One region of the Methylobacterium phyllosphaerae genome, then DNA from elsewhere that is predicted to be linked to it. Evidence: predicted binding sites of a transcription regulator. Region 1 holds the regulator's gene; the other holds the start of a gene.
What was found. The regulator LexA, encoded in region 1, represses DNA repair genes until DNA is damaged. The targets are predictions, from matches to a motif close to TGTTCNNNNTGTGTTCNG.
Positions count from the first base shown of each region.

Region 2: the regulator LexA is predicted to act here: its motif matches at 1,543-1,560, upstream of MCBMB27_RS25825 (LexA family protein).

Region 1 covers NZ_CP015367.1:1,738,158-1,741,562, forward strand. Annotated here, with positions in the region: gene MCBMB27_RS07655 (NRAMP family divalent metal transporter) at 1-369, opposite strand, end outside; gene MCBMB27_RS07660 (hypothetical protein) at 450-665, shown strand; gene MCBMB27_RS07665 (hypothetical protein) at 684-1,130, opposite strand; gene lexA (transcriptional repressor LexA) at 1,381-2,118, shown strand; gene MCBMB27_RS07675 (ComEC/Rec2 family competence protein) at 2,112-3,405, opposite strand, start outside.
Region 2 covers NZ_CP015367.1:5,648,278-5,651,682, reverse strand. Annotated here, with positions in the region: partial or broken gene MCBMB27_RS25830 (Y-family DNA polymerase) at 1-827, opposite strand, end outside; gene MCBMB27_RS25825 (LexA family protein) at 824-1,279, opposite strand; gene MCBMB27_RS25820 (3'-5' exonuclease) at 1,638-2,525, shown strand; gene MCBMB27_RS29810 (TnsA endonuclease N-terminal domain-containing protein) at 3,167-3,405, shown strand, end outside.

The sequences.
Region 1 (3,405 bases):
CACGAGCCGCGGCACCCCGAACAGGTCCCCGATGCCGGCGATGCCGGAGAATTCCGTGACGATGGCGCCGATGCCGGCGACCACGAGGCCGCCGTACGAGATCCAGGCCCAGGCCGGCCCGTAGCGCTCCCGGATCAGCGCGCCGTGGCCGCGTCCGGTGGCGGTCCCGAGCCGCACCGTCAGCTCCTGGACGACGTACAGGATCGGCACCAGCAGGATCTGGAGGAGCAGGAGCGAATAGCCCCAGCGCGCCCCGCTCTGGGCCGCCGTGATGAGGCTTCCGACATCCGTATCGGCCAGCATCACCACGAGTCCGGGGCCTGCGGCCTTGAGGTAAGCGGACAGGCGAGGCAGGGAAGCGCTGGGCACGGCTCGGGAACAGTCCCGCGCACGGGCGGTTCCGGCGGGCGCCTGCGGCGTTTTCCCGGGGCAGGCGGGAGGAACATGTGATGGCGGAGAGCACGGATCGGGGCTCCGGCTGGAGCCTGCAGGCGACCGCCGTGCCCGACGGGGTGCGCCTGGAACTCGCCCTGGCCGACCTCGGCGGCGCGCCGGTCACCGCCGCGATCGTTCTCGACCGGGCGGAAGCCCGGGCCTTCGCCCGCGCCCTGCTCGCCGCCGCCGGCGACGCGGCGGAACGGACCTTCCCGAAGCCGGGCGCCTGACCGCGCGCCGCCGGTCGGTCAGCGGGCGAGACCGGGATTGCGGCCCGGCAGGCGGGGGACCACGGTGCCGCGCTTCTCGATCGGCGTGTCGCAGGCGTAGGCGAACTCGGTCTTCAGCGGATCGAACACGGTCTCGCCGGTGATCCGGCAATCCTCGCGCACGGTCTCGTCGAGATAGGCCCGGGCGGCGGTGCGGAAGCGCTTCACCCGGGTGGCGTCCGGCTCCGGATCGATCCGGGCCTCGCTCAGGTTGCAGCCGGTATATTCGCGCAGGGCGTTCGAGACGATCAGCATCCGGCGCATCTGCCGGTTGTCGTAGACCTCGTAGGGCTCCTTGCAGCCGATCGTCACCACCTGGGGGGTGAGCGCCACGTAGTTCCGCGAGATGTAGGAGAACCCGGTGGTGCAGCCGGCGAGGCCGAGGGCGGCGAGGCCGAGGGGCAGCAGAGCTGCGGGTCGTCGCATCCTCGTCATCCCAAGAGGGTCCCAGCCCGCGGCCCGGATCCGCCGCCTTCCCGGCGGGGCGCCGCGGTGCATTGAAACGGCTCCGCTTGCGCCGTCAATGCGTTTCTCGACCTTGCTCCCGCGAGCGCGGAGCGACGCGCCAAGCGTAGCGGTGCCGCCCTTGCGGAACACTTGCGGAACGTTTAACCTGTTCGTGATTTGTTTCAGAGACCGTCACGGGGCGGTCTGCCAAGCCGCGAGTCCCCCTTCGATGCTCACGCGCAAGCAGCTGGACCTCCTGCGTTTCATCCAGAGCCGGATGCAGGAATGCGGCGTCCCGCCGTCCTTCGACGAGATGAAGGATGCCCTCGACCTCAAGTCGAAATCCGGCATCCACCGGCTGATCACGGCCCTGGAGGAGCGCGGCTTCCTCCGGCGCCTGCCGAATCGGGCGCGCGCCATCGAGGTGATCCGCATCCCCGAGAGCCTGAGCCAGACGGCCCCATCTTCGGCCCCATCTTCGGCCCCGGCCGAGCCGCGCCGTTTCACCCCGAGCGTGGTCGAGGGCGGCAAGTCCAAGCATCCGCCGGCCCCGGCCAGCACACGGATGATCGACGACGCCGGTCGTGCCATTTCGATCCCGGTGATGGGCCGGATCGCCGCCGGTACGCCGGTCTCGGCGATCCAGAACCAGAGCCATGCCATCACCCTGTCGCCGGACTTCGTGGCCGGCGGCGAGCACTACGCCCTGGAGGTGCGCGGCGACTCGATGGTCGAGGCCGGCATCCTCGACGGCGACCTCGTGGTGATCCGCAAGCAGGACACGGCCAATACCGGCGACATCATCGTGGCGCTGATCGACGACGAGGAGGCGACGCTCAAGCGTCTGCGCCGCCGCGGCTCCTCGATCGCCCTGGAGGCCGCCAACCCGGCCTACGAGACGCGTGTCCTCGGGCCCGACCGGGTCCGGATCCAGGGCCGCCTCGTCAGCCTCGTCCGCCGCTACTGAAGCGGCTCGGCCGGCGCGTCGCCGGGGGCGAGGTCCCCGCCCGACGCATCGGTTTCCGGAGGCGTTGTCGCCCCGTCGTCAGAGGCGCGGGCCTCCGCGGAGGGCGCGGTGACCGGTTGTGGCGGCACCGACCCGTGTCCCGAGCGTGGTCGCCAGGGCACGGCGCGGCCATCGGCCCGGGCGTGATGGGCGACGAAGCTCTCGCCTTCGGACCTGAGGGCGACGGCGCCCTGGGCGGACAGGACGCGCCGGTCGATCACCAGGGGGCTGGTGCAGGTCGGAGGGGCCACGAGGCCCGTGATCAGCACCGCGGCGCGGGCGCAATCCTCCGGGAAGGCCCGCCGGTCCCGGACCAGGGCGACCGCCCGTCCGTCCGGCAGGCGCGCGGTGCATCCGAGCCGGTCACAGCGGCCGCCGCCCGATCGGACGATCAGTCCCCCGGCTCCCCGTCCGTCGCCGTCCGCCTTCAGCCATTGTTCGAGGACGAAGCCGGACGGACTGCCGAGGGCCGCAAGCCGTCCGTCCGGCCCCCGCACCGCGGCTCCCGCGCCCTGCCGATCGACATAGAGGTCGTAGCGGTCGGGTCGGGCCGCGACGACGAGTCCAAGCAGGATCGGCGGCACGGCGAGCCAGCGCAGGCGGGAGGCCGGTAACGTCGCGAGCAGCAGGCCCGCGGTCAGCAGGAACAGCGCCGCGGTGCCGAAGGCCGGCACGACCACGATGGCCCGCTCGAACCCGGCGATCCACTGGGAGACGGCGAGCATGCCCCCCACCGCCTGACCCATCAGCCACCAGATCGGGCGGTCGAGGGCGAAGGGATAGGCGAGGATCCCGATCACCGCGGAGGGCATCACCACGAGGGAGACGAGCGGCAGGGTCAGGGCGTTGCCGACGAGGCCGAAGGGCTGGATCGTCTGGAAATGGTAGGTGGCGAAGGGTGCGGTCGCGACCTGCGCCACCAGGGTCGTGGCCAGAGTCCCGGTGACCGCCGAGAGGCCGGTGCCGACGAGCCGACCGAGCCGGCCCGCCCCGGGGCGCACGAACAGCCGCCCGTCGATCAGCCGCGCGCAGGCGATCAGCCCGGCCACGGCGCCGAAGGACATCTGGAAGCTCGGGCCGAGCAGGCCCTCCGGCTCCCGGGCCAGGGCGATCAGCGCCGCGAGGGCGAGGTTGCGCATCGACAGGGCGGGCCGGTCCACCAAGATCGCGCCCAGCATGATCAGGGTCATGATCAGCGAGCGCTCGGCGGCGATGTCCCAGCCCGAAAAGGCGCAGTAGGCGGTGACG
Region 2 (3,405 bases), 2.2 Mb from region 1:
CCGAGCCGAGCCGCGTGAGCGGCCACCGCCTCGTCGAGCGTTTCACGGTCCGTCACCCGGCCGGAGAATGACCGGGTGACCGCGCAGCCCTTCCGGCGGGCTGGCACCAGTTCCAGCGGCAGGCAGGTGGTGCCGCGCAGCTCATGGATGATGCGCTCGCCCACAACGGTGAGCGCCTTGCGTACGGGCCGGGGATCGAGATCGCGAAGATCCGCGACGCTGTCGACGCCCATCGCCTCGAGCTTGGCGAGCGAAGCCCGACCGATCCCCCAAAGTTCGCCGACGTGGATCCGGCAGAGCCAGTGGTCGTACTGGACCGGATCGGTCAGATCGCAGACGCCGTTCAAGGCCGGCACCGTCTTGGCGATGTGGTTGGCGAGCTTCGCCAGCGTCTTCGTGGGCCCGAGGCCGACGCAGGTCGGAATGCCGGTTCAGGCGCGCACCGTCGCCCGGAGATCCTGGGCGAGCGCCAAGCGGTCGCGCTCGCGCACGTCCGAGAGATCCAGAAAGCTCTCGTCGATCGAGTAGATCTCCACGTCCCGCGCGAAGTCCCGGTAGACCGCGTTCGCCCGGGCCGACATGTCCCCGTAGAGCGTGTAGTTCGACGAGAATACGCGCACGCCCTGGGCTTGGCACATCTCCCGGATCTTGAACCATGGGTCGCCCATCTTGATGCCGAGCGCCTTGGCCTCGGCAGTCCGGGCGATGGCACAGCCGTCGTTGTTCGACAGCACGATTACCGGCACCCGCGCGAGCTTCGGATCGAACACGCGCTCGCAAGAGCAGTAGAAGCTGTTGCCATCGATGAGCGCGATCGCCCGGCTCATCGCTTGAGCGCCGCCTTCGCCGTGTGCCAGCGGATGGTGAACCGCACGACGCCCCAGATGACCCCATCCTGGAGGTTCTCGACCGCGAAGACCGGCAGGTCGCGGTTCTCGAAGGCAAGCCAGGCGCAGTTGCCGTCCTGGCGGTACCGCTTGAGGCTCATCTCGCCATCGATGGCCGCCACCACGACGCTGCCGTTGGCCGGCGTCAGGCTGCGGTCGACGCAGGCGAGGTCGCCGTCGAAGATCCCGGCTCCGCGCATGCTGTCGCCCGCGATCCGCCACAGGAAGGTCGCGGGCGGGTTCGGTGCGAGCCACCGCGGCAGTTCGAGTGCCCCCTCCAGAAAGTCGTCGGCGGGCGACGGAAAGCCCGCGCACAAGCTCTGGCCGATCAGCGGGATGCGCACCGCATCGGGGCCGCCTAGCGGCAGCGCGTCGACCCTTGTCAGTGTCACGCCTAACCTCGCTCGTTGTAGGAACAAACAAGGAACAAAGACGCGGACAGTTCCGTCGATGCAAGCGCTCGAGACGCTTGCCCATCAATCAGCAGAACCGCTGTGGATAATGGGGATGGACGCAACCGTTAATTGAACAGAACTCAGTCTGGCTTGAACCGCCTCACACGCGAAATCCGTGAATCGGGACTCGCGGTTAGCCGTTGGGTCGTCCGAAAACATGGTTAATTGGCCTGACCTAACTCGGTAGTTTCTACGCATTTTGTTCGTGTTTTGTTCCTTTTTTATGGATCCAGCGGCCAGACGATGGCTTGCCTTCCTAGGCTGACCGGTCTCGGTCCTATCACGGGAGCAAACCATGGATTATTTTCTGGGCGAGTTTCACGCCCACGCGCTGAAGGGCCACCCGGACTATCGTGTCCTTCGCCGGGTCGAAGGCCGGTCGCCCTACCCCAGGGACGTTCCCAGTAACGCTCAGACGGGAATCCTCATCCACGTCGATACGACGGGCCCCAATCCGGACGGCGACGAGATCATCGTCCTGGCGATGATACGCTTCGCCTTCACCGAGAAAGGCACGATCTTCGGACCTCTCGAAAGCTATCTCGGACTGAACCAGCCGAAAAAGCCGATCCCACCCTATGTCACGAGGGCGACGGGCATCACGGACGAGGCCGTGAAGGGGAAGCGGATCAATGCTCGCTTCGTCGGGGACTTCATCAAGACCGCGGAGCTGATCGTCTGTCACGACGCCGCGCGGGCGCGTCGGTTTTGCGAGCGACTGCAATCGGACTTCCAGCACCGGGCCTGGGCGTGCTCACGCGTCCAGATCAGGTGGAGCCACGAGGGTGTCGGCTGCACCGAGCTGCCCTTCATCGCGTATCGGCAGGGCTACTTCTTCGAAGGAGACGCGAGCCGGCGGTTGGAAGCCTTGCTCGAGATCTTGGAGATGCCCCTGCCACAGTCCGGTCAGGTCGCCATTGTCGCCCTGGCCGCCGCAGCACAGCGGGAGACCAGTCAGGTATGGGCGCTTGGTGCGTCGTATGAGGTGCGTGAAGACCTCCGCAAGCGTGGCTATCGCTGGCATGGCGGCCACGATGGTCGGTATCGCGCTTGGGTTCGCGAGGTCGATCCTACACAAGTCGAGGCCGAACGCCGCTTTCTGGACAGTCTCGACGTCCCCGATCTCTGCCCGATCGTGACGACGATCGACGCGACGCTGAGATTTTCGGATCGCATTTTTTAACCTCGAGAGGTCGTCTGCCCTGCTCTTCCTGTGACCAGGCGCGGTGAAAGTCAGGGCGCTCAACGATGGTTATGGTTACGGAATCGCTACCGAATCGCAGAGACGAGGTCCCAAACCGGGACAGCTTGCGATTCAACGAAGTTTATCGAGTCCTATCAGGGGCTTGTAAGATCAAGGGGTTAGCGCCGATCTGCGCAGTTTGGCAAAGGTCTGCCAGCGCGTTCCACTAGCGTGGCCGCAGTGGATCTGCCAGTTTTGCTGGAGGCGAGCGGCAGTCGTTCGCCAAATTTGAGAGGTTCGTGATGACCAGACCTGGATAAGGGTCGGATCACCAAGGGGGGTCTGGCTGGAACCAGACACCCCCAGCGGTGATGAACCGACCGCCGGCGCATAAGCCCTAGCAAGCCACGCCGGCCACCCACAGAGGGATGTTGTGTCCAAACTCGGCGATTCACGCCGAGAACGGCACGGCTTGGAAGGTCGCATGACGATTCCGAGCGCGCAAGAGGCACGGCCTTTGTAGGCCGGATAAGCCCCGCCCGGACACAGCATCCTCCGCGACATCGCGATCCCACGGTCGCCTTCGCAGACACGCTTCGGCGTGATCGGGGGCGGCTGTCCGCAGCACCGCGAGGACATTCATGCGGACCGGTTCAACCCCATCGAAAGAGACCCGCCTTAACCTGTCTGTCGGCGATGCCGTAGCACTTGATGGCATCGGCCATCCTGTCGTCGACGAGGACGTGAACGGCTACGTCCTCCAGGACATCGCGACGCTGCGCTCAAACTTTGTCGTACGTGACCAAGTCACAAAGCTAGTTCGCGCAGGACGTCTCAAACACGATGGGAACCAATCTGCTTCCGTCCAGGTCGCAATCGA